Regions from separate parts of the Nocardioides sp. NPDC057577 genome, predicted to be linked through region 1. Evidence: riboswitches for the same ligand, from Rfam matches in the RefSeq annotation. Region 1 holds a riboswitch; each other region holds the start of a gene.
The links. A riboswitch is a leader RNA that binds a small molecule or an ion and turns the genes downstream of it on or off. The one in region 1 is predicted to bind cobalamin.

Region 1 (6,113 bases):
GGTGGAACTCGTGGCCGGTGACCTGCTCGCCGGCGCGGGTGAGCAGGGAGTCGGAGGCAGCGGTGGCCACCGGGTAGCGAAGCGTGAGTCGCTCGCTCATCGCGGCGTGGGCGGGGATGGCGCCGGCCATCGATACGCCGTCGAGGGACTCGGCCAGATAGAGGAGCCCGGCGCACTCGGCGACCGTCGGGGTCCCGGCCTCGACGGCGGCCCGGAGGTCGCGGAGGAGGCTGTGGTTGGCGGCGAGGTCGGCGGCGTACATCTCCGGGAAGCCTCCGCCCAGGTAGATCCCGCTCGTCCCCTCGGGAAGCGCGGGATCGGTGAGCGGGTCGAAGGAGCGTACGTCGCAGCCTGCCGCCTCCAGGAGCTCCTCGGTCTCGGGGTAGCGGAACGTGAACGCCCGCCCACCCGCGACCGCGATCACGGGACGCACTGTGTTGGTCTCGACACGCCCAGCGGTGGGCCCGCTGGTTGAGCCGGCGTCGTGAGGTACGAACGACGCCGTGTCGAAACCAACACGGTCGGCTTCGCGCAACGCCAGCAACGGATCCCACGGAGCATCATCGAGCCCGGGCGCCGAACGGGCGACCTCCAGCAAGGCACCCAGGTCCAGGTGGGCGGCAACCTGCTCACCCAGCCGCTCGATCAGCGCGACCGACTCGTCGCGCTCGGCGACCGGGACGAGCCCCAGGTGGCGCGACGGGGTGGCCAGCGACTCATCACGCGGCAGGAGACCGAGCACCGGCAGGCCGACCTGCTCCAGCGCTCGCCGGATCTCCTCGGCGTTCCGCCCGGGCGAGCAGCGGTTGAGCACGACTCCCCCGATGCGTACGGACGGGTCGAAGGCGGCCATCCCGGCGGCGATCGCGGCGGCGGAGCGGGACATCCGGGCGACGTCGAGGACCAGGACCACCGGCGAGGACGTCAGCGAGGAGACATGGGCGGTGGAGGCGAAGCCGTCGGTGCCGAGGCGGCCGTCGTAGAGGCCCATGACACCTTCGATGATCGCCACGTCCGCCCCGGCGGCGCCGTGGAGGAGCAGCGGCACGACCCGCGACTCCCCCACCAGATGAGGGTCGAGGTTTCGCCCCGGCCGCCCGGTGGCGAGCGCGTGGTAGCCCGGGTCGATGTAGTCCGGGCCGACCTTGTGACCGCTGACCTCGTGCCCGGCGGAACGCAGCGCCGCCATCAGCCCGGTGGCGATCGTCGTCTTCCCCGACCCTGTCGAGGGAGCCGCGACCACCAGCCGGGGCAGGGTCACCATTCGATGCCCCGCTGGCCCTTCTGGCCGGCGTCCATCGGGTGCTTGATCTTGGTCATCTCGGTGACCAGGTCCGCCACCTCGAGCACGGCGGGGTCGGCATCGCGGCCGGTGATCACGACGTGCTGGCGCCCCGGCCGCTCGGAGAGCACGGAGGCCACCTCCTCGGCGTCGACCCAGCCCCACTTGATCGGGTAGGTGAACTCGTCGAGGACCAGCAGGTCGTACGTCTCCGCGGCCAGGCACCGCTTGATCTCGGCCCAGCCCTCGGCGGCGGCCGCGGCGTGGTCCTCGGCCTCCCCCTGCTTGCGGCTCCAGGACCAGCCCGAGCCCATCTTGTGCCAGTCGACCGGCCCGCCCTCGCCGGTCTCCTCGTGCAGCGTCCCGAGGCGCTCGAGCACGGTCTGCTCGCCGATGCGCCACTTGGCCGACTTCACGAACTGGAAGACCCCGATCCGCCAGCCCTGGTTCCAGCCGCGCAGCGCGAGCCCGAAGGCGGCCGTCGACTTCCCCTTGCCCGGCCCGGTGTGGACCATCACCAGCGGCCGGTTGCGGCGCTGGCGGGTGGTGAGCCCGTCGTCGGGTACGTTCAGCGGCTGTCCCTTGGGCATCAGGCTGCTCCCTTCCCGCTGGTGGTGTAGCCGTGCACCGCGGAGGTCAGCGCCTCGGCGCTCACCTCGGCGACCGGCACGTGCTCGGCGCCCAGGTGCTCGGCCAGCCGGCGGGCCAGCCCGAGCCGCATCGGCCCGCTCTCGGAGTCGATGACGACGGTCGTGACACCGAGACCGGCGACGTACGCGGCGGCCTGCTGCGAGCGCGCGACCGCGCCCTTCCCGTGGGCTTTGGAAGTGGCGCGACCGTCGGTGACGACCACCAGCAGCGGCCGCAGATCGGGGTCGCGCAGGTGCTCGCGCTGGAGCACGCGGGCGGCCTCGAGGAGGCCTTCGGCCAGCGGCGTACGTCCTCCGGCGGGGATCTCGTCGAGACGGACCGCCGCGAGGTCGACCGAGCTCGTCGGCGGCAGCACCAGCTCGGCGCCCTCACCGCGGAACGTGATCATCCCGACCTTGTCGCGGCGCCGGTAGGCGTCCAGCAGCAGCGAGAGGACCGCGGCCTTGACCTGCGCCATCCGCTTGCGCGCGGCCATCGAGCCGGAGGCGTCCACGCAGAAGAGCACCAGGTTGGCCTCGCGGCCCTCGCGAATCGCGGTCCGCAGGTCCTCGGAGCGCAGCTCGACCTTGGCCGAGGTGCGCGAGCGGGCGCTCTGCTTGCCTGCGGCCGCCTTGAGCGTCTCGACGAGGTGGAGTGATCCGCGGGTGCTGACGCTGGCGCCGATCCGGCGGCCGCTGCTGCCGATCGCCTTGCTCCGGCCGCCGGTGCGGCCCGTACCGAGGCCCGTCACGGTCAGGAGGCGTGGGCGGTAGGCCGGGGCTGCGGCGGTGACGGACTCGCCTGCGGGAGCGGAGGGACTCTGTGGCTGGTCGGGTGCGTCATCGGCTGTGTTGGTCTCGACACCGCTCGCTTCGCTCGCGGGCTCGACCGACGGTGGCTGATCGGTCGAGCCGTCCCCATCGCTGGTCGAGCCGCCGGAGCCGCTAGGCGGAGGCGTGTCGAGACCAACAGAGTCGTCAGCGCCACCTTCATCCGAGTCCCCGCCCTCCGGCGGCTCGGGCGGCAGCTCCTCGTCGCCGAGGATGCGGTCGAGCAGGTCCTCGTCGAGCCCGGGAGCGTCGAAGGGGTTGCGTCGGCGGCGGTGCGGGAGGGCCAGCAGGGCGGCGCGGCGGATGTCTGCGCGGGTGACCTCGGAGCGCCCGGCCCAGGCCGCGTGTGCGACCGCGGTGCGGGCGGTGACGATGTCGGCGCGCAGCCCGTCGACCTCGAACGCCGCGCAGACCTCGGCGATCTTGAGCAGCCCCGGCGCGGTGAGCCGGACCTTCCCGACGAGGGCGCGCGCGGTGGAGACCCGAGCGGTCAGGTCTCGCTCGGCGGCCAGATAGCGCTCGACGAACCCGGGCGCGTCCAGGTCGAAGGCCATCCGACGGCGTACGACCTCCGCCCGAAGGTAAGGATCCCGGGGGGCGGCGACCTCGACGGTGAGCCCGAAGCGGTCCAGCAGCTGCGGTCGCAGCTCGCCCTCCTCGGGGTTCATGGTGCCGATCAGTACGAACCGGGCGGCGTGCTCGACCGAGACGCCGTCCCGCTCGACGCTGACCCGGCCCATCGCCGCCGCGTCCAGCAGCAGGTCGACGAGGTGGTCGTGGAGCAGGTTGACCTCGTCGACGTAGAGCAGGCCGCGGTGTGCCCGCGCGAGCAGCCCCGGCTCGAACTCGACCGCGCCGCGCGACAGCGCGCTCTCCAGATGGAGCGAGCCGACGACGCGGTCCTCGGTGGCCCCGACCGGGAGCTCGACCAGCCGCACCGGCCGGCTCTCCACGACGGCGGCGGACCCGAAGGGACCGTCCGGCGACTCCGCGGAGGGGTCGGCGGGGTCGATCGAGAACCTGTCCCCGGCGTAGACCGAGATCGAGGGCAGCACGGCCGCCAGACCGCGTACGGCCGTCGACTTCGCGGTCCCCTTCTCGCCACGGACCAGTACCCCGCCGATCTCCGGGGAGATGGTGGTCAGCACGAGCGCGAGGCCCATGTCGTCGAGGTCGTCCGCCTGGCAGCCGAGGACGGCAGAAAATGGGTAGTGCACCGGCATGAGAGGCTCCCGCTCCCTATCGCGTTGGATGGATGGACGCGAGGCCGGTCTTCGGACTTGTCGAGTCCCCGTGAGGGGGCTCGATTCACCGCAGCGGGCCTGTGCCGGAATCTCACCGGCTTCCCAGATTCTCCCCAGTCGGGGCACCTCGCGCCTGTGCGGTCACTGTAGCGTCTGGCCTCATGATCGTCGTGGTGGGCATCGGTGCCGGAGGTTGGGACGAGATCCCCGTACGTCACCAGCAGCTGATCCGGGAGTCGGCCGTCCTCCTCGGCGGCAAGCGTCATCTCGACCTCGTCCCGGATGCCCCCGGCCAGCGGCGCGAGCCCTGGCCGTCGCCGCTGCGCGAGGGGCTCCCGGCGCTCCTCGAGTCGCTGCCGGACGACTCCCCCGTCGTCGCTCTGGCCTCGGGCGACCCGCTGGTCTCCGGCATCGGGACGACCCTGATCTCGCTCCTAGGTCGGGAGAACGTACGTATCGAGCCGGCCGTCTCCTCCGTCGCCCTCGCCCGCGCCCGGATGGGCTGGGCGGCCGAGACGTGCGTGGTCGTCAGCCTCGTCGGCCGCGACGTGTCACTGGTCGCGCGCGAGCTCGCTCCCGGCCGCCGGATCCTTGCGCTCTCCTCCGACGAGTCGACTCCTGCCGCACTCGCGGAGCTCTTGGTCACAACCGGTTTCGGAGCCTCGACCATGACCGACCTGGGCGATCTGGGAGCGGAGTCGGAGAGCAGGCGCTCCGCGACGGCATCGACCTGGTCCGGCGAGTCGCCGCGGCTCAACATCGTGGCCATCGAGTGCGTCGGCGCCTCACTCCTCGGCTGGGCCGCGGGTCTTCCCGACGACGTCTTCGAGAACGACGGCCAACTGACCAAGCGTGACCTGCGGGCCTCGGCCCTGGCGCGACTGGCCCCCACGCCCGGGGCGCACCTGTGGGACGTCGGCGCCGGTGCCGGCTCGGTCGGGATCGAGTGGATGCGGGCGCATCCGACCTGCACCACGACCGCGATCGAAGGCAGCTCCGAGCGGGCGGCCAGGATCGCCCGCAACGCCGCCCGGCTCGGGGTTCCGGGACTGAACGTGGTCGAGGGCCGTGCACCCGATGCCCTGGCCGGCCTCCCTGCCCCGGATGCGATCTTCATCGGCGGCGGCGCGACCCGCCCCGGCGTGCTCGACACCTGCCTCGCCGCCCTGCGCCCCGGCGGGCGCCTGGTGGTCCACGGCGTCACGCTGGAGACCGAGCAGCTCCTGGCGCGACAGCACGCCGAGCTGGGCGGCGAGCTGACCCGGATCTCGGTGGAGTCCGTCGACGCGATCGGCACCTTCCGCGGCTGGGCACCCCAGCGCACGGTCGTGCAGTGGTCCTACAGCGCGCGCCAGCGCTCGCGAGGTGTCGATCCGGTCAGTGGCCCGGAGATACTGACGGACTAGCCGAACTTCTCCTCGTGGACCACCGTCGAGAGCGGCGAGCGGTGGCGCCAGCCGAAGCGCTCGAGGTCGGGGACGTCGGGGAGGTCGGCGACGGGCCCGACGCAGAGCCAGGCGACGGGACGTACGCCCTCGGGCATGCCGACCAGGTCCCGCAGGAACTCCTCACGGTAGAAGCTGACCCAGCCGACGCCGAGTCCTTCGGCGGTGGCCGCCAGCCAGAGGTTCTGGATGGCGCAGACGACTGAGTAGAGGCCGGCGTCGGCGATGGCGTGGCGGCCGAGGACGTTGGGCCCGCCGCGGGTCGGGTCGTAGCCGACCACGATGCCCAGCCCGGACTCGCGGATGCCCTCGATCTTGATCCTGGAGAAGGTCTCGGCCCGCTCGCCGGCCAGGGTCGCGGCGAAGGTGTCACGCTCGGTCGCGACGTGGGCGTGGAAGCGCTCGAGGCGGTCGGTGTCGCGTACGAGCACGAAGTCCCAGGGCTGCGACATGCCGACGCTCGGGGCGGCGTGGGCTGCGGAGAGGAGCCGGTCGAGCACAGCAGGATCGACGGGGTCGCCGGTGAACTCCGCACGCGTGTCCCGGCGGCGGTTGATGGCGTCGTAGAGGTCCATCAGGCACGCGCCTCCAGGTTTCGCGGGCGGGCCGCGTCGTAGAGGAACGACTCGCCCCCGTCGCGGGCCAGCGCGGGCCCGGCGAGGATCACGGCGGCCTGTCGCAG
Region 2 (4,765 bases), on a different contig from region 1:
CGCTCCAGTCGTCCCAGGTCAGGTCGTCGATGGCGTCGGTGGCCTCAGTGGTCGGGTTCTCGTTCATGCTCATGCCTCTCCGTCGAACTGGGTCAGTTGGTGCGGGTCTGCTTGCTGGCCTGGATCCCGGCCCGCGAGCGCAGGTAGTACAGGCTCTTGATGTTCGGGTCGAGCAGCGCGAGCTTGTGGATCTTGCTGATGTATTGAGGCGTCGCGTCGGCCTGGAAGAACAGGTTCAGCGACTGCGACTGATCGATGTAGGCCTGGCGGTCCGAGGCCCGGGCGAGCAGGATCTCCTGGTCGATCTCGTAGCCGGTCTTGAAGACGTCCTTCTCGTGCTCGTCGAGCCAGGTGACGTGCTGCACGGAACCGCCGTTGTCGATGATGTCGGAGATGTGCTCCTGGTCGTAGACGCCGCGCTCCTTCATCACCTCGACGAGGTTCTGGTTGGCTCGCGGCATCTCACCGGCCGAGGTGGTCTGGTTCCAGACGTTGGCGACGTACGGCTCGATGCCCTGGCTGGTGCCGCCGACGATCACCGCGGTGCTCATCGTCGGCGCGATCGCCATCAGGTGGGAGTTGCGCCGCCCGACGCACCACTCCGGGATGCCCGCGGCCGAGCCCATCCACCTCGACGCGGCGTCCGCGCTCGACGAGATCCGCTCGAAGATGTCCTTGTTGAGCGCCGCCGCCTTGTCCGACTCGAACGGCACCCGCTGCTTCTGCAGGTAGTCGTGGTAGCCCATCACGCCGAGCCCCAGGCTGCGGGCCTTCTCGGTGTAGCGCACCGCCCGCTCCAGACCACGGATCGTGCGGGCCTTGCGCAGGAACGCCTCGGCGACCGCGTCCAGGAAGACGGTCGCGACGTACGCCGTGTCCTGGTCCTTCCACTCGTCATAGGTCGACAGGTTCAGCGAGGAGAGCACGCAGGTGTAGGAGTGGTCCTCGTCGGAGAAGAGGGTGATCTCCGAGCACAGGTTGGAGGCCTTGTTCTCCAGCCCGTTGGCCTTGTAGGACTCGGTCTGGGCCGCGTTGACGGTGTCGACCTTCCAGATGTAGCCCTTGCCGAGCACCACCCGGATCTTCAGCACCCGCTGGTAGCGCTCGAGCGCGTCCTTGTCGCCGGCCAGCATCCGGTCGATGAACGCCTGGCTGAAGATCCAGCCGATGTTCTTGTTGGCCGGCTCGCGGAAGATCAGGTCGGCGAGCTCGTAGAAGTCCGGGTGGTCCACCGGCAGGTAGCCCGCCCAGGAGCCGCGCCGGGTGGCGCCCTGGCTGATCTGGTTGGTCATCTCCACGAAGTTGCAGAAGACCGGGACCACGCCGTTGGCCTTGCCGTTGTCGGAGAACTTCGCGCCCCGGGGCCGGACGTCGCCGAGGTAGGCCGAGGTGCCGAACCCGTTCTGCGACAGGATCGCCGCCTCCTTGAGGGTCTCGTAGAAGCCCCAGACCGAGTCCTCCACGTAGGAGCCCTCGCACGAGACCGGCAGGCCGCGGTCGGTGCCCAGGTTGGAGAGCACCGGCGTCGACGGCGAGAGCCAGCCGTTCCAGATCGCCTCGAAGAACGGCTCCTGCCAGGAGACGCCGTCCTCGCGGGGGTACATCTCGTCGGCGAGGTCGCCGGCGGTGGCCGCGATGGTCTCGTAGCGCTCCCGGACGCTCTGGTCGGCCACGGTGTATTTGGCCTTGAACATCGCGTAGCCCGCGGTGGTCATGAAGGCGGGCACGGTGCCCGAAGCCTGCAGCGCCTTGCGCTCGGCGGAGAGTGCTTCCCAGCTGTTGTCACTCATCAGGCTGTTACTCATTAGAAGCTGAACTCCGTCTCGCCGATGTTGCGGTTGTATTCGTTGCCGGTGACCTGGAAGAAGTCGTGGAACTGGGTGCCGTTGATGCCGCTGTAGAACCACTCGGCGATCGGGTTGTCCTCGACCCCGAACAGCGGCTCCATCCGCATGTTCTCCAGCGTCATGTCGACCCGGGACTTCACGAAGGCCTCCAGGTCGGCCTGGTCGATGCCGGTGATGGGCCCGTGGGCGAAGAGCATCTCGACGATCCGGGCCTCGTGGGCGTAGAGGTGCTCGGCGACGCCGCGGACGCGCTCGAACAGGTCGGAGCGCTCGGCCTCGAACTTGTCGGCCGGGACGGTGGCGGCGTACTCGTCCAGGGTGGTGTTGAACAGCCAGGCGCCGCCGGTGGCGTGCAGGTTCTCGTCGCGGGCGGAGAAGTTGATGCCGCTGATCACGTTCTGCAGCAGGTTCTTCCCGCCGGACTGGAAGTGCTTGAGGAAGGCGAAGTTGGAGTAGAGGACGCAGTTCTCCATCAGCGTGAAGACGCTCAGCGCGTAGAGCAGGTCCTCGTCGGCGATCGCGTCCCACACGAAGGCGATCCGCTCGGCCAGCACCGGGTCGTTCTTGTAGGAGTCGTAGAACTCCTCGGTGTCGATCATCAGGGTCTTGTTGAGCTTGGCGTAGAACGGCGCGTGCATGTTCAGCTCGGCGAACGAGAAGGCGTTGGTCATCATCTGGACCTCAGGCCGCGGGAAGGAGTGGAAGAGCCGGTCGCCCCACACCTCGCCGCCGAGGATCAGCTCGTAGATGGTGAACAGTTTCAGCGTCGTCTTGACCGCGGCCTGCTCGGCGTCGGTCATGTTGACCAGGAAGTCCTGCTTGTCGTTCTCGACCGGGATCTCCTCGGCCGTCCAGAAGATGCTCCGCTGCTTCTTGGCCAGGTCCTCGGCCATCGGATAGTCGAAGACGTACGCCGACTTCTCCGTGCGGATCGGTAGACCCTCGGTGTCGATCAAGCCCCATGCCCCCTTGTTCAGGCGGGCCCCGCGGCCCGCTGGATGTCTCGTGCATCCGTGCCGGGGCAGGAGAGGACGGCGTCGTACGCTCGATCCCCTGACCTTCCCTCGAGGTCGCGGACCCCACCATGAGGTGGGCACTGGCAGGTCTTCGGACTCGTGGGCGTCATCGTGCTCGGTCCTAGTGGCCGTCGCTTCCCAGGAGCATGGCTTGCTCCCAGTGCTTCGTGACGGCGGTCGTTCCCACTCACCGCTGCGGGGCAGTCCCGGACTCACACCGGGTTCCCTCTTGCCTCTCCCGCCCCGTCGCCGAGGAAGGAGAACCAGCTGCGAGGACCACTATATGCGGGAATTACACCAATGCAACTTCCTAGATCTTGTGCTTCGCCGTGTCGTCGGAAACATCCCCGGCACCGGTTCGGCGACCCGTGCTAGCCTCGGCGCCGAGTCGAACGCATCCTGATGGATGCCAGGGAACTCCGGTGTGAATCCGGGACTGGCGCGCAGCGGTGAGGGCGACGGCGATGCTGAGAAGCCACTGGGGACGAGTCCCTGGGAAGGCGGCCTCGCCGGGTGAACCCGAGTCCGAAAACCTGTCGGCTCAGATGTACGTCACGGCCCTCGCGACCAGGGTCCAGAGGACCTGAGAGGCCGACCGCCGTGGAAGACCGTGCCCGTGCTCGCGCCCGTGCTCGTGCCGGGAGACGACGCGTCCCGTTCCTACCGCTGGTGGCCGGGTTGCTGCTCGCCTCGGCGATGAGCGTGGTGGCGTCCCTGGCGTTCGGCTCCGAGCACATCCCGCTGACCGAGGTCGTCGCCACGGTCACCGACCGGCTCGAGGGGGAGGCCACCGGGAGATGGGACGTGATCGTGTGGGAGCTGCGGCTGCCGCGCGCGCTGATGGCGCTCGTCGTGGGCGCCGGGCTGGCCGTCGCCGGCGCCGGCATGCAGACCCTGGTACGCAACCCGCTGGCCGACCCGTTCCTGCTCGGCATCAGCTCCGGTGCAGCCGTGGGGGCGACGGCGGCGATCACCACCGGCGCCCTGGTCGGCTTCGGGATCTACGCGGTCTCGACCGGTGCCCTGCTCGGAGCGATCGGGGCAGCGCTGCTGGTCTGGCTGGTGGCGACCGCGCAGGGCGGACTGACCCCGATCCGGCTGGTGCTCTCCGGGGTGGTGCTCTCCTCGGGGCTCTCCGCGATCGCCTCCTTCCTGGTCTTCGCCAGCGACGACCCGCGGGCCGCGAACTCGGTGATGTTCTGGATGCTCGGCAGCGTCGGCGGCGCCAGCTGGGAGAAGTTGTGGGTGCCTGCGATCGTCGGTCTCGTGCTTGCCGCCGGGATGCTGGCGCTGCACCGGTGGCTGGACGCGCTCGCCGCCGGGCCGGAGACCGCGGCAGCGCTCGGCGTCAACGTCGCGGCGCTGCGCGGCGCCCTGTTCGTCGGCCTCTCGGTGCTGGTCGGGGTGCTGGTCGCGGTGAGCGGCGGGATCGGGTTCGTCGGCCTGATCGTGCCGCACGCCGCCAGGCTGCTCGTCGGGGCCCGGCACCGGGTGGTGCTCCCGGTCGCGGCGCTGGGCGGCGGGCTCTTCCTGCTGTGGGTCGATGTGCTCGCGCGGATGGTGGCCCGACCGCAGGAGATCCCGCTGGGGGTGGTCACCGGCGTCGTCGGTGCACCGCTCTTCCTGCTGCTGATGGGCCGGAGCCGCTACCGGTTCGGTGGTGAGCGATGAGTGGGCGCGGCGGCGCGGGGCCGGTGCTGCGGCTGCGCGGGGTCGGGGCCCGTCTGGGCGAGCGTGAGGTGCTGCGCGATGTCGACCTCGACGTACCTGCGGGGACCAGCCTCGGGATCGTGGGCGTGAACGGGGTGGGGAAGTCGACGCTGCTGCGCATCCTGGCCGGCGTACTGCGGCCGAGCACGGGACAGGCCCACCTCACCGACGACTCCGGCCGGCTCCAGGAGA
Region 3 (13,968 bases), on a different contig from region 1:
GCCTGATCCTCACCGACCCGCTCGACGAGGGGCCGCACACCGCGACCGCCACGGCGACCGACGACTCCGGCAACGTCTCGGACCCGTCCTCCCCGGTCACGTTCACCGTGGACCAGACCGCCCCGGAGGCACCGGTGATCACCGGCCCGGCCGACGGCAGCACGGTCAGCGACACGACACCGCCGATCACCGGCACCGGTGAGCCGGGCGCCACGGTCGAGGTCACCATCGACGGCGACGTCGTCGGCGAGACCACCGTGAACCCGGACGGCACCTGGACGTTCACGCCGACCGAGCCGCTCGCCGACGGCGAGCACACGGTGACCGCGACCCAGACCGACGAGGCCGGCAACACCTCCGAGGTCTCGGAGCCGGTGAGCTTCACCGTCGACGCCTCCTCGGACGCGCCGGTGATCACCTCGCCCGAGTCGGGTGACAGCACCAACGACGACACCCCTGCCATCGAGGGCACCGGGAACCCCGGTGACACCATCACCGTCATCATCGACGGCGACCCGGTCGGGGAGACGACGGTGAACCCGGACGGCACCTGGACCTTCACGCCGACCGAGCCCCTCGAGGACGGTGACCACACGATCACCGCGACCGCGACCGACCCGCTGGGCAACACCTCGGGCGAGTCGAACGCAGTGATCATCACCGTGGACACCACCGCTCCCGAGGCGCCCGAGATCACCTCGCCGACCGACGGCGACTCCACCGGTGACACGACCCCGACGATCGAGGGCACCGGCGAGCCGGGCGCGACCGTGACCGTAGAGATCGACGGTCGGGAGATCGGCACCGCGGTCGTCCAGCCCGACGGCACCTGGTCCCTCGAGGTCACCGACCCGCTCGCGGTCGGCGACCACACGGTCGAGGCCGTCCAGACCGATCCGGCGGGTAACGCCAGCCCGGCGACCACGGTCGACTTCACCGTCACGCCGCCGGCACCGGTGATCACCTCGCCCCAGGACGGCGACAACGTGGACGACACCCCGGCGGTCTCCGGCACCGGCCAGCCCGGTGCGACCGTGACCGTCCAGGTCGACGGCGAGGACGTCGACACGGTTCCCGTCGGCGAGGACGGCACCTGGTCCACGACACTGCCCGCGCTCGCCTGCGGCGAGCACACCTTGACCGCGACCCAGGCCGTCTCGGTCCCCGCGGGCGGCGCGGCCCGAGGGATCGCCGGGGCAGCGGGACGGACGGTCACCTCGCCGGCCTCCGACGCGGTCGACATCGAGGTCGCCTGTGCCGGCGCCGGCACCGACGGCCCCGGTTCCTCCATGGGGAACGACGGCGACGACGGCGGCGTCCTGCCCAACACCGGATCGCCGACCTTCCTCGCCGCGCTCCTCGGGCTCGGTCTCGGCCTGGTGATCGTCGGCGGGCTGATGGTGGCGGGGAGGTTCCGCCGCCAGGGCTGACACGTCGGTCCCGGCGTGAGCCGTGGGGCGACTTGGAGGAGACCAGACGACGCAGAACTGTGCCGCCGCGCCGTCGACACGGTCACGGACGCGGATCCGGGCGCTGAGGCTCCTACTGACTTTTCCCAGCCAGTCCGTGCCTTCCTCACAGGAAGTCCACAGCACCTGGGCGGAATCTTGAGGCATCAACCGCCTCAAGGAGGACCCGATGTCCCGCTCCCGCCGTATCCGCCGTTCACTGCTCGCCGCTGCGGCGATCCCGCTCGTCGCGATCCCGATCGCCACCCCGGCCCTCGCGGTGGCCGCGGTCGGCGCCACCAGGACGTACGCAGCCGAGTCCGGTCCCGGGTACGGCTACGGCGGTTCCGCCGAGAGCTACGGCGGAGCCTATGGCGGCGGGATCGTCGACCCCTACCGGCAGAGCCTCGGCACCTCGACCGCGACCGTCGACTCCGAGCCGGCGACCGACGCGGAGTCGACCGGCGTGGTGCTGATCAACACCGCGGTCGGCTACGGCTCCGCGCAGGGGGCGGGCACCGGACTCACGATCACCGGCGACGGGATCGTGGTGACCAACCACCACGTCGTCGAGGGCGCCACGTCGATCACCGTGACCGACCCGAGCACCGGGGAGACGTACGCCGCGACGGTCCTCGGCTACGACGACGTCCGTGACGTCGCGGTGCTGCAGCTCGAGGACGCCTCGGGCCTCTCGACGGTCGCGACCGACCGGGACGCGGCGACCCAGGGCGAGGAGGTCACCGCTGTCGGCAACGCCGAGGGCCAGGGCTCGCTCTCGGCCGCAGACGGCACGGTCACCGACCCGAGCACCGCGATCACCGTCAACAACGAGGACGGCACCGCCTCCGACCTCAGCGACCTTATCCAGACCGACGCCGATGTCGTCTCGGGCGACTCCGGCGGTGCGCTGCTCGACGAGGACGGCGAGGTCATCGGGATGAACGTCGCCGCGACCTCGGGATCGGCCGAGATCTCGGGCTACGCCATCCCGATCGACACCGTGCTCGACATCGCCGCCCAGATCCTGGCGGGGGAGGAGTCCGGCGACGTCGAGATCGGCGGCTCGGCGGCCGCGCTCGGGGTGCAGGTCGACACGACCAGGTCGACGCTGGTCGTCGGTGTCGTCGAGGACGGCGCCGCCGAGGCGGCCGGGGTCACCGCGGGCAGCACGATCACCTCCGTCGGAGGGACCGCCGTGGCTAGCATCGAGGACATCACCTCGGTCCTGGGCAGCCACGAGCCCGGCGAGGAGATCTCGCTCAGCTGGACCGATGCCGCCGGCGAGGCCCACACCACCACCGTGACGCTCGGCGAGGGGCCGGTCGCCTGACCGCGAGGATCAGCTGCGCGGTCCCTCGTCGTCGCGGGGGCCGCCGCCTGTCGCCTCGTCGGAGATCGGACGCTCCGCCCTGATCGGGATCGCACCGGTGTAGCCCTCGCGTTCGACGGCGATCTGCTGGACGCGGTCGCGGACGAGCCGCCAGCCGATCATCAGCGCCGGGATGATGACGACCAGGGTCGCGACCGTCCAGGTGCCGATCGGATAGTCGAAGCCCATCAGGACCAGCACGGTCGCGAGGAACACGAGGGTGGCGTAGCCGGTCCACGGGGATCCCCACAGCCGGAAGTCGGGCCGGTACATCAAGCCCTTCTTCCAGCGCCGGTAGAGCTGGATCTGACAGATCACGATGGTCGCCCAGGACGCGATGATGCCGAGCGCCGACATGTTCAGCACGATCTCGAACGCCTGGCCCGGCACGATCGCGTTGAGGCCGACGCCGAGGAGCGTGATGCAGCCGGTGAGCAGGATCCCGCCGTACGGAACGCCGTTCCTCGACATTCGACCGGTGAAGGTCGGGGCGCTCCCGCTCATCGCCATGGACCGCAGGATGCGTCCGGTCGAGTAGAGGCCGGCGTTGAGGGAGGAGAGCGCCGCGGTCAGCACCACGAGGTTCATGATGGTGCCGGAGTTCGCGATCCCGAGCTGGTCGAAGAACGTCACGAACGGGCTCTCGTCCGCCCGGTAGGACGTGTAGGGCAGCAGCAGCGCGAGTAGCACCAGCGAGCCCACGTAGAACACCGCGATGCGGGCGATGACGGAGTTGATCGCCCGGGGCATGATCTTCGCCGGCTCGGCGGTCTCGCCGGCGGCGGTGCCGACGAGCTCGACCGCTGCGTACGCGAAGACGACGCCGGAGATGACGATGACGAGCGGGAGCACGCCGACCGGGAAGAGCCCGCCGTTGTCGATCACCATCCCGATCCCGGTCTCCTGGCCGTTGAGCTCCTTGCCTCCGGCGAGCACGATCGTCCCGAGCACGAGGAAGCCCAGCAGCGCGACCACCTTGATGAGCGCCGCCCAGAACTCCAGCTCGCCGAAGAGCTTGACCGAGATCAGGTTCATCGAGAGCACGACCGCGAGCGCGATCAGCGCGATCACCCACTGCGGGACGACCTCGAAGGTGCCCCAGAAGTGCATGTACGTCGCGATCGCGGTGACGTCGACGATGGAGGTCATCGCCCAGTTCAGGAAGTACATCCAGCCGGCGGCGAACGCGGCCGGCTCGCCGAGGAACTCCCGGGCGTAGGAGACGAACGACCCCGATGACGGTCGGTGCAGCACGAGCTCGCCGAGCGCCCGCAGGATCAGGAAGACGAACACCCCGCAGAAGGCGTAGACGAGGAACAGGCCCGGCCCGGCCTCGCGGAGGCGGCCGCCCGCACCCAGGAACAGCCCGGTGCCGATGGCGCCGCCGATCGCGATCATCTGCAGCTGCCGCGGGCTGAGGCTCTTGTGGTAGCCCTCGTCCTCGTCGGTCAGTCCGCTGATCTGGCCGCTGGTCTGGCCGCTGGTCTGGTCGTCGGTGTCGGTCATCGGCTCGCTCCCGGTCCGGAGTGCGGTGGCTCGGGCACGTCCTTGAACAGCAGCCACCCGCCGACCACGGCGACGGCCGCCGCCACGGCGTAGCCGATCAGCGACCACCAGCCGAGATGCAGGTACGCCGTCACCCCGACGATCGCCAACGCGAGGAACACCATCGTCATGCCGATGATCGGCGTCCGTGGCCTGTATGGATCCCGTGCCAATGCGATCACCTCACCTGCAGGGCAGGGCCCCCGATGGCCCCGCTCCGGGGATCAATTAGAGCGCATCGAGCGTGTTCTCGCGGTGACCGGACGTCGCCCGGCGTTTCCGTTCCGTCGCACGGCAAATAACAGTAAGGTCGCCTTACAGTTAACCCCCATGAAGGAGCGTTTCGATGCGTAGCTCGAGGATCCGCACCATCCGCACCACACTCACGGCGACCGCCGCTCTGGCTCTCGTCCTGGTCGCACCGCTGGCCGCGCCGGCCGCCGTGCCCAGCCCCGACGCCGGCGGCTCGGCGACCCGCACCGGAGAGGTCGAGGCGGCCGCGCTGACCTGGTCGGACGAGTTCGACGGGCCCGCCGGCAGTGCCCCGAACGGCGCCAACTGGAACTTCGAGACCGGAGGCGGGGGCTGGGGCAACAACGAGCTGCAGACCTACACGAGCTCCCGCGACAACTCAGCGCTCGACGGCAACGGCAACCTGGTCATCACCGCCCGGCAGAGCGGGAGCGGCTACACCTCGGCCCGGCTCACCACCAAGGGCAAGGTCCAGCCGAAGTTCGGTCGCCTGGAGGCGCGTATCCAGATCCCGCGCGGCCAGGGGATCTGGCCGGCGTTCTGGATGCTGGGCGGCCAGTTCGACAACGTCGGCTGGCCCGCCTCCGGCGAGATCGACATCATGGAGAACGTCGGCTACGAGCCCCACCTGGTCCACGGCACCCTGCACGGCCCGGGCTACTCCGGCGGCAACGGCATCACCGGTCAGTACATGCACCCGCAGGGCTGGTCCTTCGCCGACACCTTCCACACCTTCGCGGTCGACTGGCAGCCCGGCTCGATCACCTGGTCCGTCGACGGGGTCGCCTACCAGACCTTCACCACGGCCAACACCGGCGCCAACCCCTGGGTCTTCGACCAGCCGTTCTTCTTCATCCTCAACGTCGCGGTCGGCGGCAACTGGCCCGGCAACCCCGACGGCACGACCCAGTTCCCGCAGAGCATGGTCGTGGACTACGTACGCGTCTACGACTCTCAGCTCTAGGTCCCCCTGGATACGACGGGACGTTCCGGTCGGTTACCCGCGGGTAGACCGACAAGAACGTCCCGTCGTTTCTGTCTCGGCCGGCGCCCGAGCACTACGGGTTCGGTACGGGTCTGAGAGCTCACCCGGTCCTGTCAGCCTGAGCCGTCCGATCTTGATCACAGGAGGAATGTTGCTCAGATCATTGAACAGAAAGCTCACTTTCGCGCTCGCCGGGCTGGCGGTTGTCGGTGCGAGCGTCGTCGTCAGCTCGCCCCCGGCTTCGGCTGCGGGCGTGTGCAACGGCAGTGCGAGTGGGTGGGTCTATCACAACTATGACTACCGGATGGCGATGGTGAAGGACTCGAACAACGGGAACACGCCGTTGTGCTTCCTGAACCCGGGCCACACGGGCAACGCCGTCAAGACCCTGCAGCGGGCGCTGAACCAGTGCTACGGGCGCAACCTTGACGTCGACGGGATCTACGGCGACGCGACCAAGGCCGCGGTGAAGGTGGCCCAGGGTCGTCACGGGCTCGAGCAGGACGGCCTGTTCGGCCCGAACACCAGCAAGGCCATGACCTGGCCATGGAACGACGACATAAGGTACCGCGGCTGTGAGACGCGCGCGGCCGCGAGCTTCCAGTGGGTCTGGGTCTGATGCGGGAAAACGGTATGCGCAGGATGATGGCGGCTGCTCTGCTGGCAGTTCTGCTACCCGGCGGACTCGTGACTGTTGGAGCCCAGCCCGCCCAGGCGTACGGCCCATGCACGGGATCCGAGACGATCGAGGGTGCTGCCCTGCCCAAGCCGATGCCGTGCTACATGGGGCCAGGAGCGGGGGCGAAGAGCGCGGTTGAAGCGCTTCAGAAGGCCATAGTGCTGTGCTACAGCAGTACGGCGGCGGCGCGGTACGTCATCAACAGCGGTGGATTCGACGGCGCCTACGGCCCAGGCACGGTGAGCGCCGTCAAGTGGTTGCAGAGCAACCGCTTCGGCTTCACCGGAAGCGACGTGGACGGGGTGTTCGGCCCGGCCAGCGATCGTAAGATGCGGTACCCGTTCGATTACGGCTGTGCTCGGATTCCTTACTGAGTCGCTTCGACCGGCTGATCATCACGCCGGGCCGAGGAAACGGATGACGACGCCCTCGTCGTGATGCACCCGGGCGCGGACTCCGTAGACCTCGGCGATGAGGGCCTCGGTGAGCACCTGCGCGGGCGCCCCGCCGGCGACGACGCGGCCCTGGGAGAGCACGAAGACCTGGTCGCAGTAGGTGGCGGCGAGGTTGAGGTCATGCAGTGCGACCAGGCAGGTCGTGGGCATCCGGCGGACCAGCGCGAGCAGGGCCAGCTGGTGGCGTACGTCGAGGTGGTTCGTCGGCTCGTCCAGGAGCAGGATCTCGGGCTCTTGGGCGAGCGCCCGAGCGATCTGCGTACGCTGCCGCTCGCCGCCCGACAGGGTCGAGAAGCGCTGGTCGAGGCGGTCGGCGATGCCGGCGTGGGTGGCCGCCTCCACGATGACGGCGCGGTCGTGGGCGCTGTCGGGCGCCCAGGCCGGGCGGTGCGGGATCCGGCCGAGCGCGACGACGTCGCGTACCCGTAGGTCCTGGCTGGTCGCCGGCTCCTGCTCGACGACCGCGAGCCGTCGCGCCAGCCGGCGCCGGGACATGCCGGCGAGCGGGCTGCCGTCGAGCAGCACGTCCCCGGAGTCCGCGGGCCGCAGCCCCGCCAGGATGCGGATCAGCGAGGACTTCCCGGAACCGTTGGGCCCGAGCAGCCCGACGGTGACGCCGTCCTCGACCTGGAGGGAGACGTCGTCGACGACGAGGCGCCCACGGGGAGCCCATCGGACCCGCCCTGCCTCGAGCGCCGTCACCGGCGGGCTCTCATCAGCACCAGGGCGAAGGCGGGCACCCCGACGAGCGCGGTCGCCACCCCGACCGGGAGCTCCTCGGGGTCGATCACGGTCCGGGCCGCGGTGTCGACCCAGATCAGGAAGATCGCGCCGAGCAGCGCGGTCGCCGGGAGCAGCAGCCGGTGTCCGGGGCCGACCAGTGCGCGTGCCAGGTGCGGCAGCACCAGCCCGACGAAGCCGATCGCGCCGGAGGTGGACACGATGACGGCCGTCATCAGCGCCGTCAGCACCAGGAGCACCGCCCGGATCCGGCCGACGTCGACTCCGAGGGAGGCCGCCGCGTCGTTGCCGAAGGCGAACGCGTCCAGCCAGCCGGCGCCCGCGACGCAGCAGAGCAGTCCGCCGAGCACGATCACCCCGCAGACCAGGACGTCGGTCCAGCTCGCCGAGGAGAGCGACCCGAGCAGCCAGAACAGCACCCCGCGTGTCTGCTCGGCGTCGGCCGCGGTGAACACGATGAACGAGGTGAGCGCCGAGAAGAGCTGGGTGGCGGCGATGCCGGCCAGGACGAGCCGGTCGGTGGTGCCGCCGGCGAGCGAGGCCAGCAGCAGCACGAGCGCGAACGACACGAGCGCTCCCGCGAACGCCCCGGTGGAGAGCCCGATCGCGCCCGATCCGACGCCCAGCACGACGATCGAGACCGCGCCGGTCGAGGCTCCTGAGGAGATGCCGAGCACGAACGGGTCGGCGAGCGGGTTGCGCAGCAGCGACTGCAGGATCACCCCGCAGATCGCCAGTCCCGCTCCACAGATCCCCGCCAGCAGCGTACGTGGCAGCCGCAGGTCCCACACGATGCTCTGCTGGAGCAGGGTGAGGTCGGAAGAGCCGAGGCCGACCCGGTTAGCCACGACGCCGTAGACGTCGGCGACGCTCAGGTCGGAGGGCCCGACGGTGATCGCCCCCGCGACCGAGGCCAGCACCACCAAGGGCGCGACCAGCAGGACGCCGGTGATCCCGATCGCCGAGGCGTCACGTCCGTCGGCCGAGGCGTCGCCCGCGTCGGTCGAGATGTCACGTGCGTCGGTCGAGATGTCACGTACGTCGGCCGAGACGTCATCGCCGTGCCAAGTCGGCCGACCGGGGTGACGCTTCGGCTGATCGGAGCCCGGCGTACGCAGTCTCATAGGCCGAGGTCGGCGAGCTGCTCGGCGACGTTCTCGACGGCGTAGACGGTGCGGATCGACGGGTTGAGCTCGGCGCCGGAGAGAGTCACGAAGCGGTCGTTCTTCACCGCCTCCATCTGCGACGTGACCGGGTTGGTCTTCAGGTAGTCGATCTTCGCGCGGGCGGTCTCGGCGGTCTGGCTCTTGCGGGTCAGGTCGCCGAGGACGATGACGTCGGGGTTGCGCTCGGCGACGGTCTCCCAGTTGATCTGCGGCCATTCGTCGGTGGTGTCGTCGAAGACGTTCTCCACGCCGAGGGTGCGGCCGATGATCCCGGGGCCGCCGCAGCAGCCGGCCAGGTAGGGCGACTCCGAGTTGGCGAACCAGTACATCGCGCTCACCTCGCCGGCAGGGGCCTCGGCCCGGGCCTTCTCCAGCCGCTCCGACAGGTCGGCGACGAGTTCCTCGCCCCGTTCGGGGACGCCGAAGATCCGCGCCAGGTCGGTGATCTCGCCGAAGATGGTCTCGATCTCGAGGGCGTCGTGGCGGGTGCCGTCGTCGTCGCCCTCGTTGTCCTTGAGGCACTCGGCGGGGGAGAGGTAGGAGCCCACGCCGAGCTTCTCCAGGTTCTCGGGTGTGGTCACCCCGCCCTCGCCCAGAGTGCTGGCGAAGGAGGCTGTGACGAAGTCCGGCTCGGTCTCCAGGACGCGCTCGTAGGAGGGCGCGTTCTCGGCCAGCCGGGGCACGTCCTCGTTGGCCGCGGCCAGCCAGTCGAGCACCGGGTCGGTCCAGGTCGCGGAGCCGACGACCCGGTCGGCCAGGCCGAGCGAGAGCAGGATCTCCGTGGAGCCCTGGTTGAGCGAGACGACGCGCTCCGGCGGTGCCTCGAGCGTAATCTCGCGGCCGCAGTTGGTCAGGGTGATCGGGAAGCCGGCGGTGCCGGCGGCCGCCTGCTGTGTGCCGGAGGGCTGGTCGGCGGCGCAGCCGGCCAGCGTGGAGCCGAGCACCAGAACGGTGCTCGCGGTGAGAGTTCGGATGGTGCGGGAGGGATGCACGTCGGTCCTCGAGCGGGTCGCGGGCTGGTGCGCGTCGCCCGTGCTGACCGGCAGCGGTGTGCTGCAGGGCCAGCAGGTCTTCGGACTCGGGATCGACCGGCGCGAGACGCCTTCCCAGGCCCGAGGGCCCAGTGGCACAGTGTCCCGTCCGTCACCCACACCGCTGCGCGTCAGTCCCGGACTCTCACCGGGTTCCCGTGCCGGGACTACGTCCCGAGCGGCTGGCCAGAAGACCGTAGCAGGCGGCTCCGCCCGCGCGTGGCCTCAGCCCTCGCGATGGGCGCTCAGCCCGTCCTCCCCGGGTGCGACCGAGTCGTGGAGCCTGATCGTGTGGTCGTAGTGCTCTTCGGCCATGGGCCGGTAGTCGATCCGCGGCTCCGTCATCACGCCCTCGAGACGTACGGTCAGGTCGGCCTCGATCCGGGCCATGACCTGCGGGTTCATGGTGTCGGCGTCGGTGATCAGGTGCGGTCGCAGCGGGTCCATCCCGGTGTACCAGAACGTGCCGTGCAGCAGTGGCCACAGGACGTCCTCGATGTCGCCGCTGATCCCACGCGGACCGAGGGTCGCGGCCCGGTCGCCGGCGGTGACGACGGTCAGCGCGCGCTTGCCGACCAGGCCGCCCTTGCCGTACTTGAGCGGCTTGCCGGTCTCCGGATCCGGTACGTCGAAGGCGAACCCCGACTCGAAGACGCGGTCGATCCAGCCCTTGAGGATGGCGGGCACCGAATACCACCACAGCGGGAACTGCACGACCAGCAGATCGGCCTCCCGTAGCCGGTCCTGGTGGTGGCGTACATCAGCCTCGCCGCGCTCCACCAGAAGTGGATTGAAACCTTCTCGATAGAGGTCGATCTCGTCGACGCTCCAGCCGGCTGTGCCGAGGGCGTTCATGCCGACCTCGCGCAGCCGTCCGTTGAGTGATGCCGCGTGCGGATGTGCCCATACCCAGAGTGCGTGCATAGGGCTCTGAACGCCGTCTGACGCGGTGGGATTCCCGCCTGGAGACAGGCCGGCGCCGACACGGTCTGATGACAAAGTCCGGATCTCGCTCAAATTAGCGGCCTCAGAGTGTTGACGTATGTGATTGCCATCACTAGCGTAAACCAGGCTTGAAACCTTTCAATTCGAGGAGCTGCCCATGCCGGACACACCCGCCGCACTGGAGCTGCGGGACGTGGCCAAGTCGTTCGGCCCCGTACGCGCCCTCCGGTCCGGAAGCCTCCGGGTCGAGGCCGGATCCATCCACGCGCTCGTGGGGGAGAACGGAGCCGGGAAGTCGACCCTGGTCAAGATCGTCGCCGGGCTCTACCGCCGTGACGCGGGCGACTACCTGCTCGCCGGGGAGCAGGTCGACTTCCGCAACACCGCCGACGCCAAGCAGGCCGGGGTCGCGGTCATCTACCAGGAGCCGACCCTCTTCCCCGACCTCTCCGTCACCGAGAACATCTTCATGGGGCGCCAGCCGACCAACCGCTGGGGCAAGATCGACCGCGCCGCGATGCGCACCGAGGTCGTCGAGCTCTTCGCCCGGCTCGGCGTCCCGATCGAGCCCGACCGGCCGACCGAAGGCCTCTCCATCGCCGACCAGCAGCTGATCGAGATCGCCAAGGCGCTCTCGCTCGACGCCAAGGTCTTGATCATGGACGAGCCGACCGCTGCCCTCTCGGGCAACGAGGTCGACCGGCTGATGACCGTGGCGCGCACGCTGCGCGACCAGGGCTGCGCCGTCGTCTTCATCTCGCACCGCTTCGACGAGGTGTTCGCGCTCTGCGACACGATCACCGTGATGCGCGACGGCGCCTACATCTCCACCGACCCCATCTCCGAGGTCACCGAGGACGAGATCGTCCAGCGGCTCGTCGGACGCGAGGTCTCCGACCTCTACCCCAAGCTCGAGGCCACGGTCGGCAAGCCACTGCTCGAGGTCACGGGCCTCACCCGCACGGGACTGTTCCAGGACATCAGCCTGACCGTCCGCGAAGGTGAGATCGTCGGCCTGGCGGGCCTCGTCGGTGCCGGGCGCAGCGAGGTCGCTCAGGCGATCTTCGGCGTCGACCCCTACGAGAGCGGCGAGGTCGTCCTCGACGGACGCCCGGTCCCGCCGGGTGACCCGAGGCGGGCGATCGAGATGGGTCTGGCGTTCGTCCCCGAGGACCGTCGCCAGCACGGTCTCGTCCTGGACGCACCGATCTCGCGCAACATCACGCTGCCGATGAGTGGCCGGCTCGCTCGCACCGGGCTGATCAGCAGCGGTATCGAGAACCGCTCGGCCGCCGACTGGGCCGCCCGGCTCGAGGTCAAGGCCGCGACGCTCGACACCCTGGCCGGCACCCTCTCGGGCGGCAACCAGCAGAAGGTCGTCCTGGCCAAGTGGCTCTCGACCCGGCCGAAGGTGCTGATCATCGACGAGCCCACTCGGGGCATCGACGTCGGCACCAAGTCCGAGGTCCACCGGCTGCTCTCGTCCCTGGCCCAGGAGGGTCTCGGGATCCTGATGATCTCCTCCGAGCTCCCCGAGGTGCTCGGCATGGCCGACCGGGTGATCGTCCTCAGCGAAGGCCACCAGACGGCCGAGCTGAGCCGTGAGGAGGCGACCCCCGAGGCCGTCATGCGCGCGGCGACGGCCCACCACTCCACCACCCTGAACATCAGCGAGGCATCATGACCACCACGCTCGACGCGCCCGCTCCGGCCGCGCCGCAGCCACGCCACCGAGCAGCCAACCGGCTGACCTGGCTTCTCAAGCAGCGCGAGACCGGCATCGCCATCGCCTTCATCCTCCTGCTCGTGGTGACCACTGCGGTCAACCCCAACTTCCTGTTCAGCACGGACGGCTGGCGCGACCTCACCCTGACTCCCGCGATCCTCGTCTGCCTGGCGATCGGCCAGGCGATGGTGATCATCACCCGCAACGTCGACCTCAGCGTCGGCTCGACGCTGGGCCTCACCGCCTACCTCGCCGGCCGGCTCTTCCTCGACACCGGGCTCCCGGTGATCGTGGTCGTCCTGATCGCCGTCGCCGCGGGCGCCGTGCTCGGCCTGGTCAACGGGGCGCTGGTCGCCTTCGCCAAGGTACCGGCGCTGGTCATCACCCTCGGCACGCTCTACGTCTACCGCGGGATCATGCTCGAGTGGGCCGGCAGCGACCGGATCAACGCCTCCGACATCCCGCCCGGGCTGCTCGACTTCGGCACCGGGTCGTTCCTGTTCATCCCCAACCTCGCCTGGATCTCGTTCGCGCTGCTGGCCGTCGTGATCTACCTGATGCGCTCCACGCGCGCCGGCCGCGAGTTCTACGCGATCGGCTCCGACCCCGACGCCGCCACCCTCTACGGGCTGCGCGACAAGCGCCGGGTCCTGCAGGCGTTCGCCACCTCGGGTGCGCTCGCCGGCCTCGCCGGGATCCTGTACGTCTCCCGCTACGGCACCATCAGCTCCGGCGTCGGCCAGGGCATCGAGCTCGAGGCGGTCGGCGCCGCGGTCGTCGGCGGTGTGGCCATCTTCGGTGGCAGCGGCACCGTCCTCGGGGCAGCGCTGGGGGCGTACCTCCTCACCACCATCAACCGGGCGCTCCCGGTCCTGGGCATCCCCGACTTCTGGCAGCAGGCCGTCGTCGGCGCGCTGATCATCGGCGCGATCGTCCTGGACCGCTACTTCGCGCGCCGTCAGCACGACAAGCTCCTCGCAGAGAGGGAAGAATCATGAGTGAGCGCCAGCGAACGGCAACAAGCCTCAGGCCGCCACGTCCGTACGCTTCGTTCCCCTCGACGGAGGTGGCGGCATGAGCCTCCTTGCCTCTGAGAAGGCGCCGACGAGGACGTACGCCGCCCACGCCAAGCCGTGGTGGCAGCGCACCCTGATGACCAGGGACACGGCGATCATCGCCCTGCTCGTCGTCGTGTGGACGTACGCCTCGATCGCGATCCTCAACTTCTCCGACCCGATCACGGTCTACTTCCTGGTCCTCGACATCGCGCCGATCCTGCTCATCGCGCTGCCGATGACGCTGATCATCATCACCGGCGAGATCGACCTGTCGGTGGCCAGCGTCGTCGGACTCTCCAGCGTCCTGTTCGGGGTGCTGCACCGCGAGGGCCTGCCGATGGTCGCCGCGATGGTGCTCGCCCTGCTCGCCTGTGCGGTCGCGGGAGCGCTCAACGGCGTGCTCGTCACCCGCTACGGGCTGCCGTCGCTCGCCGTCACCATCGGCACCATGGCGCTATTCCGTGGCATCGCGGTCGGAGCGCTCGGCACCACCGCGATCACCGACTGGCCCGACTCCTGGCAAGACCTCGTCCAGGCCCGGATCGGCGACTCCCAGATCCCGCTG

Region 2: linked by a shared signal. The riboswitch ahead of ACFU7D_RS28515 (ribonucleotide-diphosphate reductase subunit beta) and the one ahead of ACFU7D_RS27190 (VWA domain-containing protein) in region 1 are both predicted to bind cobalamin.
Region 3: linked by a shared signal. The riboswitch ahead of ACFU7D_RS15485 (ABC transporter substrate-binding protein) and the one ahead of ACFU7D_RS27190 (VWA domain-containing protein) in region 1 are both predicted to bind cobalamin.

The regions. Positions count from the first base shown of each region.
Region 1 covers NZ_JBHVGB010000226.1:276-6,388, forward strand. Annotated here, with positions in the region: partial or broken gene ACFU7D_RS27180 (cobyrinate a,c-diamide synthase) at 1-1,264, opposite strand, end outside; gene cobO (cob(I)yrinic acid a,c-diamide adenosyltransferase) at 1,258-1,872, opposite strand; gene ACFU7D_RS27190 (VWA domain-containing protein) at 1,872-3,965, opposite strand; cobalamin riboswitch at 3,990-4,131, opposite strand; gene cbiE (precorrin-6y C5,15-methyltransferase (decarboxylating) subunit CbiE) at 4,148-5,392, shown strand; gene bluB (5,6-dimethylbenzimidazole synthase) at 5,389-6,006, opposite strand; partial or broken gene ACFU7D_RS27205 (SAM-dependent methyltransferase) at 6,006-6,113, opposite strand, start outside.
Region 2 covers NZ_JBHVGB010000266.1:120-4,884, reverse strand. Annotated here, with positions in the region: gene ACFU7D_RS28525 (hypothetical protein) at 1-73, opposite strand, end outside; gene ACFU7D_RS28520 (ribonucleotide reductase N-terminal alpha domain-containing protein) at 93-1,790, opposite strand; gene ACFU7D_RS28515 (ribonucleotide-diphosphate reductase subunit beta) at 1,805-2,803, opposite strand; cobalamin riboswitch at 2,928-3,146, opposite strand; cobalamin riboswitch at 3,236-3,419, shown strand; gene ACFU7D_RS28510 (FecCD family ABC transporter permease) at 3,560-4,534, shown strand; partial or broken gene ACFU7D_RS28505 (ATP-binding cassette domain-containing protein) at 4,531-4,765, shown strand, end outside.
Region 3 covers NZ_JBHVGB010000070.1:11,236-25,203, forward strand. Annotated here, with positions in the region: partial or broken gene ACFU7D_RS15440 (Ig-like domain-containing protein) at 1-1,430, shown strand, start outside; gene ACFU7D_RS15445 (S1C family serine protease) at 1,639-2,781, shown strand; gene ACFU7D_RS15450 (amino acid permease) at 2,791-4,326, opposite strand; gene ACFU7D_RS15455 (hypothetical protein) at 4,323-4,496, opposite strand; gene ACFU7D_RS15460 (glycoside hydrolase family 16 protein) at 4,712-5,581, shown strand; gene ACFU7D_RS15465 (peptidoglycan-binding protein) at 5,766-6,221, shown strand; gene ACFU7D_RS15470 (peptidoglycan-binding domain-containing protein) at 6,236-6,655, shown strand; gene ACFU7D_RS15475 (ABC transporter ATP-binding protein) at 6,677-7,438, opposite strand; gene ACFU7D_RS15480 (FecCD family ABC transporter permease) at 7,435-8,601, opposite strand; gene ACFU7D_RS15485 (ABC transporter substrate-binding protein) at 8,598-9,635, opposite strand; cobalamin riboswitch at 9,689-9,876, opposite strand; gene ACFU7D_RS15490 (NAD(P)H-dependent oxidoreductase) at 9,900-10,598, opposite strand; gene ACFU7D_RS15495 (sugar ABC transporter ATP-binding protein) at 10,777-12,303, shown strand; gene ACFU7D_RS15500 (ABC transporter permease) at 12,300-13,343, shown strand; gene ACFU7D_RS15505 (ABC transporter permease) at 13,420-13,968, shown strand, end outside.